DNA from 3 places in the Pelosinus baikalensis genome. Region 2 is predicted to be linked to each of the others. Evidence: riboswitches for the same ligand, from Rfam matches in the RefSeq annotation. Region 2 holds a riboswitch; each other region holds the start of a gene.
The links. A riboswitch is a leader RNA that binds a small molecule or an ion and turns the genes downstream of it on or off. The one in region 2 is predicted to bind lysine.
Positions count from the first base shown of each region.

Region 1: another riboswitch for lysine. It lies ahead of dapB (4-hydroxy-tetrahydrodipicolinate reductase); the one in region 2 lies ahead of LMF89_RS20870 (diaminopimelate decarboxylase family protein).
Region 3: another riboswitch for lysine. It lies ahead of LMF89_RS13805 (amino acid permease); the one in region 2 lies ahead of LMF89_RS20870 (diaminopimelate decarboxylase family protein).

Region 1 covers NZ_JAJHJB010000003.1:108,329-111,544, forward strand. The annotation lists gene dut (dUTP diphosphatase) at 1-392, shown strand, start outside; gene LMF89_RS03540 (hypothetical protein) at 504-824, shown strand; gene LMF89_RS03545 (YlmC/YmxH family sporulation protein) at 829-1,110, shown strand; gene LMF89_RS03550 (general stress protein) at 1,176-1,790, shown strand; lysine riboswitch at 1,895-2,072, shown strand; gene dapB (4-hydroxy-tetrahydrodipicolinate reductase) at 2,236-3,030, shown strand; gene LMF89_RS03560 (aspartate-semialdehyde dehydrogenase) at 3,213-3,216, shown strand, end outside.
Region 2 covers NZ_JAJHJB010000041.1:17,574-20,789, reverse strand. The annotation lists gene buk (butyrate kinase) at 1-389, opposite strand, end outside; gene LMF89_RS20870 (diaminopimelate decarboxylase family protein) at 717-2,000, opposite strand; lysine riboswitch at 2,147-2,319, opposite strand; gene fumC (class II fumarate hydratase) at 2,400-3,216, opposite strand, start outside.
Region 3 covers NZ_JAJHJB010000018.1:83,333-86,548, reverse strand. The annotation lists gene LMF89_RS13810 (metal-dependent hydrolase) at 1-3, opposite strand, end outside; gene LMF89_RS13805 (amino acid permease) at 195-1,622, opposite strand; lysine riboswitch at 1,710-1,887, opposite strand; gene LMF89_RS13800 (sugar diacid recognition domain-containing protein) at 2,039-3,136, shown strand.

The DNA of each region.
Region 1 (3,216 bases), on a different contig from region 2:
CTAGAAAAACCCAATATAGTGCAGGATATGATATAGCTGCAGCTGAAGATGTATTATTAGCCCCAGCTAGTATTACCCTAGTACCGACAGGAATAAAAGCATATATGCAATCAGATGAATATCTTGGCATACATATCCGTTCAGGCTTATCGATTAAAAACAAATTAAGTTTAGTAAATGGTCAAGGTATCATTGATGCTGACTATTTCAATAATAGTGACAATGAAGGGCATATCTTCATCGCAATCTTTAATCATAGCTCCCAGAGCATTCCTATAAATAAAGGGACTAGAATCGCACAAGGAATTTTTTATAAATATTTATTAGCGGATCATGATGAAAATAACTTGTTTATTACTAGAACAGGTGGTTTCGGTAGTACAGGTCAATAATATGTTAAAAAGTTCTATGGAAGAGTTATGTATACTTTCCATAGAACTTTTTTAACATATTATTGACTTTAAGATCATATTATTAAAGTAGAAGGCATCGGGAGGTTCATCATGTATTCCTGGAGCATTTTACTAGGATTTTCTTTACTATTAGTCTTATCTTTACTGGAACGAATAAAATATTTTCGTCAAACAGATAATGCAGGTGACGTAAAAAGTTCCCCTTTATCATTAGCAATTCAAGAGCTCATCGCAGTTGCTGGCGGCGTATATTTATCATTATTGATGTTAATATCTTTTTTAAAATTAGATGTTCCTCAAAAAATACTGCTTTTTCAAATGTGGATAGACCCAATAGCCTGCATAGCCATTCTATTATCCATTATTCAACCTTTCTTTATAAGACTTTTTTGCAAAAATAATAAGGGGTGATAAAATGCGTTTAAGCAATCTATCTGGAAAGGAAGTTATAAATTTAAGTGATGGAGCTCGCTTAGGAATCATTGAAGAATGTGAGTTAACATTCGATCATAAATCAGGACAAATACTCACAATCGTACTTCCCAAAAAAAATGGATTATTTAGTTTTTTTAATGATATAAAATCTTCTACTATTCCTTGGCAAACAATAAAACGTATTGGCGATGAAGTAATTATTGTCGATATAAATAATGCTTATACTAATTTTAGCCGAGAACGTCATGAAAATACATATTAATGATTATCATGGAGACACTAACGTTAAATTGCATGATATGCATTTAATGTTAGGAGGTTTTACTCATGAAAAATCAAACCAATAATCAAGTATCGAATGAAGGAAATGAAAGTTCACTAGTAAACAGTTATAGTGCAGAAAATGCGAGTGCTACTACTATGGCAGCGCCGCCAGCTAACAACAATACCGCAAATGCACAACAAGCCAATCAAACTGTTATTGGTGTATTTGAATCAAGAGCTAGAGCTGAAAATGCTGTGAACACGCTACGAAAACAAGGCTTTACTACTGAAGAAATTAATATTGTTTCTAAAAAACAAAAGAATCAAGATCAAGATGGAACCTATGATGATGATATTACTGATGGCACATTAACAGGCGGTACTTTAGGTGGAATTGGTGGCTTACTTATGGGAGCAGGAGCCTTAATGCTTCCCGGCATTGGTCCAATTATCGCAGTAGGTCCTATTACTGCTGCTGTAGGAGGAGCAATCGCAGGTGGTATTGCAGGAGGATTGATTGATTGGGGTATTCCTGCCGAAGCAAGCCATCGTTATGAACAAGAAGTTGCCGGTGGGAGTATTCTGGCAATTATCCGCACGGATACAACCAAAGTCAGTTCTGCAGCACAAATCCTACGACAAAATGGTGCTAAAGATGTAGAGAATCATAGTAAATAAAATATATGAATGGAGAAATACCATTTTTTTCTCCACTCATATATTGACACCCCTATAGGCACTAGTATACAATGTATGTAATTCAATAGACTTCATCCTGCGCGGGATGGAATAGAGGTGCAGACAACAAGAGTACTTTCAGGGAGATTGGTCTTTATGATCTGAAAGAAAAGGGTTGTTTGCCGAAGTGCAAAAGACGCCAAATCTTTTGTGCTGGTCTTTCATTTAATAGATGTAAGACTGTCACTAGAATTAATCTTCTAGTGGAGTGCTATCTTATCTAAGGCGTGGGAAAACATTTTTATTTGTTTTCTCACCATCCTTATACTGTCTTACCTACTATTGACAGCCGATGAGATTTTACTCATCGGCTATTATTTTTGTCTTCATTATTAACATTCAACACTTTGAATGAATACATTGCTACTATTAGGAGGTGCACAAGATGATTAAAGTGATAGTTTGCGGAGCTTACGGTAAAATGGGGCGTGAAGTACTCAAAGCCATACATAACGATACTCAATTAAGTATCGTAGGTGCTGTGGATACTAAATCTGACTTTGCTGATATTGGTGATTTAATCGGCGCAGGAAAAACGGGTATTTTCGTAGGTAATGATTTGCAAACCGTTATTAACGAAACAAAACCACAAGTAATGGTTGATTTCACAAGGCCAGAAGTAGTATTAAATAATATCCACATCGCCATTAATAATGGAATCTGTCCTGTTGTGGGAACTACTGGTTTATCAGAAGAAAATATAGAAGAGATTAGAAAATTATGCATAGAAACTAAAGTAAATGCATTAATTTCTCCGAATTTTTCAATTGGGGCGATCTTAATGATGAAGCTGGCACAAGATGCCGCCAAATTTTTCCCGCATGTGGAAATTATTGAATTACATCATGATCAAAAACTTGACGCACCATCTGGAACTGCCTTGCATACTGCAGAGCTAATAGCTAAAAAGCGCGGTTTCTTACACCAAGGACACCCTGATGAGTTTGAAAAGCTCGCTGGCGCACGTGGTGGGGACTTCTCAGGTATCAGAATGCATAGCGTTCGTCTTCCTGGCTACGTAGCTCATCAAGAAGTTATTTTTGGTGGACTTGGCCAGACCTTAACGATTCGCCATGATTCTATATCACGAGAGTCGTTTATGCCAGGAGTTTTACTAGCGTGCAAACACGTACTTAATGCAAATGGTCTCGTCTTAGGACTTGAAGAAATTTTGAAATAATCCCTTGTATCCTTAAAATATAGCTTATGAAATATGAATAGCCCCAAATAATAGTATAATAATTATTAAATTAATAGCATTTTTTGCACTAAATTAAGCATTCTAAGCAAGAATTATAGTAAAAAATATGAATATAATTAAGTATATAGAATCTTATGAGAAAACAAAAGGGAGCGATATATATGA
Region 2 (3,216 bases):
GGAATTTTTAAAAATTCGGCTAACCCATAAGCCATTACAGCACCTAAATTAGAAGCATGTTCACCTCTTTTAGCTTCTCTTAAATCATTCACCATCTCTTGGGTAATTTCATAGGTTCCACCTTTAAGAGGCTTTAATATCCCCCCGCGCGCTGCAACCGCATTAAATGTAGAAAGATCAATCTTTTCTACTGCTAATTGTTGTAAAATAATTCGTAAACGATACTCATACTGATCTAACAATTTCACAAATGGGCTGGTATCATCAGCAAAATGTTCCACAGTCCTTTTGATAAGCAGCGTTTCTCCATCATATACAGCAAATTTTGTAGAAGTTGCTCCAGGGTTAATCACTAAGATTCTCTCTTTTAACAGGCAATTATCAACCATAATTCCCCTCCAGATACTATATAAATATCTCAACATTCAGACTTCTTTCTCACTATTTATTTCCTTATTCTTTCAGAATATCCTGCTTACTAACTATATTCTCTATATATACTTTTTAGAAATTAGAAAAACGCTACGTGCCCTTTTACAACATATAAAACAATCGAACCACAAAGTCGCAAAGGACACAAAGGGCGCATCAACGGCATTGCGTCTTTGTGGTTCATAATATCTTATATTTTTTCACTTACAAAATTTATAAATTCTAGTATATGATGCTAAAATAAAGAGCAGACAGGTATACCTGTCTACTCTAAACATCATTCTTTATTTTTTGGTTGCCGCAGCCAAATTCATTTCACATTTTTCAAAATCCAAAGTCGTAAAGTAATCTTCAATTGTTTCTGCACGACGAATCATCTTAACTGCTCCATCAGCTGTTAACAGCAATTCAGCAGAACGTAATTTACCATTATAATTAAAACCCATTGCATGTCCATGAGCACCTGCATCATGCATCACAACAATGTCACCAATGTCAATACGCGGCAAGTTGCGGTCAATGGCAAATTTATCATTATTCTCACATAAAGAACCTGTCACATCATACACATGATCAAGAGGCAGAGCTTCTTTTCCTGCAACCGTAATATGATGATAGGAACCATACAAGCCAGGGCGCATCAAGTTTGCCATACATGCATCAAGTCCTACATAATTTTTATAAATCTCTTTTTTATGAAGCACAGTAGAAACCAGATATCCATAAGGGCCTGTAACCATTCTGCCACATTCCATGGTGATTTTTAAAGGATGCAGTCCATTAGCCACAATCTTTTCTTCATAAACTTTACGTACACCTTGACTGACAGCATCTAGATCTACAGCCTGCTGTTCAGGACGATAAGGAATGCCAATCCCACCACCCAAATCAATCATCTCAATGCGAATCCCTAGTTTTTGATATACTTCAACTACCAAATCAAACATCATTGCTGCCGTAGCCACAAAACTGTCAGGATTTAACTCGTTGGAAATTACCATGGTATGCAAAGCAAAGCGTTTTACCCCTTTACTTTGGATGATTTTATATGCCTCAAAAATTTGTTTTCTGGTTAAGCCATATTTGGCTTCTTCCGGATAACCGATAATATCGTTTCCGCCTTCCAGCAAAGGACCTGGATTATAGCGAAAAGAAATTAATTCAGGTAAGCCTACATGTTTTTCTAAATATTCAATATGGCTAATATCATCAAGATTAATAATAGCTCCTAAGTCTTTGGCTGCCTGATACTCTTCGGCAGGAGTATCATTAGACGAAAAAATAATGTCTTCTCCCACAATTTTAGATTGCTTGGATAAAATGAGTTCGGGTAAAGAACTGCAATCAGCACCAACGCCTTCTTCCTGCAGTATTTTTAAGATATGTGGATTAGGAGTAGCCTTTACAGCAAAATACTCTTTAAATCCTGGTGCCCAGGAAAAAGCCGCTAGTAATTTGCGGACATTATTCCGAATCGCCTGTTCATCATAAATATGAAAAGGAGTCGGATAATGCGCAATGATTTCCTCAAGCTCAAGCTTAGTAAATGGTAATGTTTTTTCTGCCATAGTAATATTTTCCCTCCTGAATTGTTATTATAGAATCTAAAACTTCTCCTCATCGTTATGAAGCAAGCCTCTATTAAAAAGTAAAGCGGCCTGCGGAAAACTATTCCGCAAACCGCCATAAGAATTTAAATTATCTCACAACCAGCAATGCAGATAGCACTCCATCCAAACTTGGATGACAGTCTTGCACTTATTCAATACAAAACCAATAAACGGGTCTTGCCAAACCCTTCTACTTCGGCGGATATTCCTTTTTGCATCTTTCATCGCTGGCAACTCTAGATACATATTCTTAATATACCGCGCCTCTATCTTATCTCTATTTATCTTGTTATTTTTATAAGTATAGACTAATCTAGTTTGTCATGTCAACTCTTATTCTATTCTTTTATTCATTTTCTACCTTGGTTTGACCAAAATAGCTGGATTCATATATAAGTCATATTGTTCGGCACTGACTTCTCCAGTATCCAAAGCAGATTCTTTTAATGTAATACCTTCTTTTGCAGCTCTTTTTGCAATCTGTGCTGCTTTATCATAGCCAATAAGGGGTACTAAACCAGTAATGAGAATTAATGATTGGTGTAAATAAAAATCAATAACATCCTCCTTCGGCTGTATGCCAATGGCACAATTTTCGTTAAAGGAATGTATCCCATCAGCTAATAAGTTAATCGATTGCAATAAATTATACACAAGTACAGGCATAAATACATTCAATTGAAAATTTCCCTGACTAGCAGCAAAAGAAATCGTTGTATCATTGCCAAACACTTGCGCCACAACCATGGTCAAAGCCTCTGATTGGGTAGGGTTTACTTTCGCTGGCATGATAGAGCTGCCCGGTTCATTCTCAGGTATTTTAATCTCGCCTATACCGCAGCGTGGACCACTTGCCAGCCAGCGAACATCATTGGCAATTTTCATTAAGTCTGCAGCTAAGGCTTTGATGATGCCATGAACTGCCACGACTTCATCCTTACTCGTCAAAGCATGAAATTTATTTGGTGCAGTATGAAACTGCTTTTCTGTTAGCTTAGTAATTTCTGCAGCAATTAACTCACCAAACCCGACTGGAGAATTAATACCTGTACCGACAGCAGTCCCTCCCATTGCCAAATCGCGCATGAAATTAATACCAATAGTTAGCATTTCTTCATTTCTTTCCAGCATCCGTACCCAGCCGCTTATCTCTTGCCCAAAAGTAAGGGGAGTC
Region 3 (3,216 bases), on a different contig from region 2:
CATAATGAATGTGCCTCCAACTTTCTATTTTGTTTACATAACATTATAACACAGAACTACGGGTGCACTTCCATAGTAAGTTTTGCCTTTCGATACACACTTATCTCAAGATATGAAATAAAAAAGTGGTGACCTCATAGCCGAGACCACCACTTTTTACTATACTAAATTTTAAAAAAACGCGTCAAGGTTTTTTAGCCCATTTTTTCTTTAATTTTAGCTGCGCTAACTTTCTTGTCCAAGAATAAAATATAGTATAAATAGACACCTAATAATGCAGGAAGACCTGTATATAAAACAATTCGTTGGGATTCATCAAAATACAAGCTACATATGACCCCAAGGTTCAATACTAAAGCTAATATTGGAACCAGAGGATAAAAGGGAGTCCGAAATTTTAGCTGCTCTATTTTGCCGCCTAGACGGAAAAATTCTCTACGGAAGTTGAGCTGACACCAGGCAATAATAACCCAGATCAGGCAGCCAGTCAGTCCTGTACTAGACATAAGCCACAGGTACACTGTATCGGCAGCATATTCACTAGTGAGTAAAGACATACACGCCAAGATAACAGTAATATAAACCCCATTGACAGGAACACCGCGAGAATTTAATGTACCTAAACATTTTGGTGCTAAGCCTTCTTTAGACATAGACCAAAGAAGGCGAGAGCAGGCATATAAGGCTGAATTGCCTGCAGATAAAGCTGAAGTCATAACAACGAAACTCATAATATCCTTAGCTAAAGGAAAACCTAAGATGCCGAATACATGAGCAAAAGGACTTTCTAAAACACTGGCTTCTTGCCAAGGGATAATACCTGCCAGTACGATCATTGCCAACACATAGAAAAAAATAATCCGAAAGGTAATACCTTTAATAACACGAGGGACATTTTTACTGGCATCTTGGCATTCGCCGGCTGCGATACCGACAAGTTCAGCACCTTGGAAAGAATATACTACAGCAATCATAGTTAAAAATACAGCTTGAAATCCATTAGGAAATAAACCTGCTTCCGTATTAAAGTTGGATAAGCCAACAATAGGGACGGAATGACTGGAAAAGCCAAAGAGCAAACCTGCACCTGCGACAATAAATGCTAAAATAGCGGTTACTTTAATACTAGCAAACCAAAATTCAGCTTCGCCATAAGCCCTTACAGAAATGATGTTTAGTAAAGCAAGCATAATAGCAAAAAAACCGCACCATATCCAAATAGCAATTTGCGGAAACCAATTGTGCATGATAATACCCGCAGCAGTAAAGTCGGCAGCAATACAAATGGCCCAATTCAGCCAATACAGCCAGCCGGTAGTGAAGCCAGCACCAGGAGAAATAAAACGTGAAGCATAACTTTGGAAAGAACCAGAAACAGGCATGGCTGAGGTGAGTTCTCCTAAGCAAAGCAATACTAGATACATGATAAAACCGCCGGTTAGATATGCAAGAACGGCACCTAAGGGACCTGCTTGATTAAGAGTTTGACCCGATCCTAGAAAGAGTCCGGTACCAATTGTACCACCAATGGATATCATCATGAGATGCCGTGAGTTCATGCCGCGTTTGAGTCCTTCTTTTTCAGGACATAAATCTTTAAGATTCACTGTAGAATTTGACATATTTGACCTCCTATTCGATTTAAAACAAAAATGGTTGTGATCTATCTCACAACCAAAAAATTTACTCCAAAGAATAAACTAACGCTTGCGTGAGATAGCACTTCATCTAAAAGAATCTTTTTGATGACAGTCTTGTACTTATTTAATACAAGCCCAACAACAAGAAATGGCATTTCCTTTTGTTTCGGCAATTATTCCTTTCTATATAGTTCATTGCTGCCAGCTCACTACATATACTGATAATATTTGCGCCTCTATAATCACAACATATTTAATTTCTTGCTTATTTTAATCAATATCGGATTAGTTGTCAATCATTAGATTCGTATTAGAAACCTTTACTATAGGAAAGTAAAGAGTCTTTACAAAAGGGAATAAAAAAATGTATGTTAAAAGTCATTGCGGAGGATTGAATTATGAACAATACATATGGACGGATGGATGCAGAATTTGCTCAATCCTTAGTTGATATCGTTGCTGCTGAATTAAATAAAAATGTAAATATCCTTGATGATCAAGGTGTGATTATTGCATCTTTTAGTAGAGAGCGGATTGGGCAAGTACATGAATCAGGGGCTAGAATGCTTGGCGCTGGAGTTGTAAAAGAATTTTATGTCACAAAAGAAGAAGAATGCTATCTAAAGGGTATACGGCAAGGATATAATGTACCCATCATGTTTGAGAACCGATGTATCGGGGTAATTGGTATTACAGGGGATCAAAAAACGGCAGGACCTTATGCCCGATTAGCAGCACGCTTTGTAGAGGCCAATGTGCAGTCGAATGCCCAGCAGGAAAAGTTAGTAGGAGCATTACAAGAAAAAGAAGAATTACGTTCTGTATTCTTAAATAAAATTATCACGGTACAAGAAGAAGAGCGTAAAAGAATTTCCCGCGAGCTGCATGATGAAACAAGCCAATCTCTTACCTCGATTATTGTAGGTTTGCGTATGCTGGCTGAGCAGGTAGAAAGCAGTGAAGATAAAGAAAAAATATTAAAAATACGTGACCTTGCTGTTACAACTCTAGAAGCGGTTCATCATATTGCAGTTGAACTGCGCCCTGTACTATTAGATGATTTAGGACTAGTTGCTGCAGCTAAAAAGTATATAGAAAATTATGCTAAGCAATATGAAATTTCTTTACATATCGATTTTAGTAATTTGTCTAGAGAGCGATTTTCACCAGAAGTTGAGATTACGTTATACCGAATTTTGCAAGAGGCGTTAACGAATATTGTGAAGCATGCGCAGGCAACGGAGGTTTGGGTATCATTAAACAAAAGACAGGACAAACTTATGTTAATGATCCAGGATAATGGTGTAGGATTTGATACGAAAATGGTTAAAAATACTCATAGTCGTACTTGTTTAGGAATCTACGGCATAGGTGAACGGGTAGCCTTAGTAGAAGGAACCTTTACGATTACGTCTGTTATTGGTCAAGGAACTAAACTTTCTGTAGAAATTCCTTTGGGAGAAAATTGGAGAAACTCTAATTTGGCTCAATTATAAGTAAATATTATCTGCTAAATGAGGGAATGCTTGTATATTGTAGAAAGATCAAGTACAATGTAGGTAATGGGTTGTGAGCG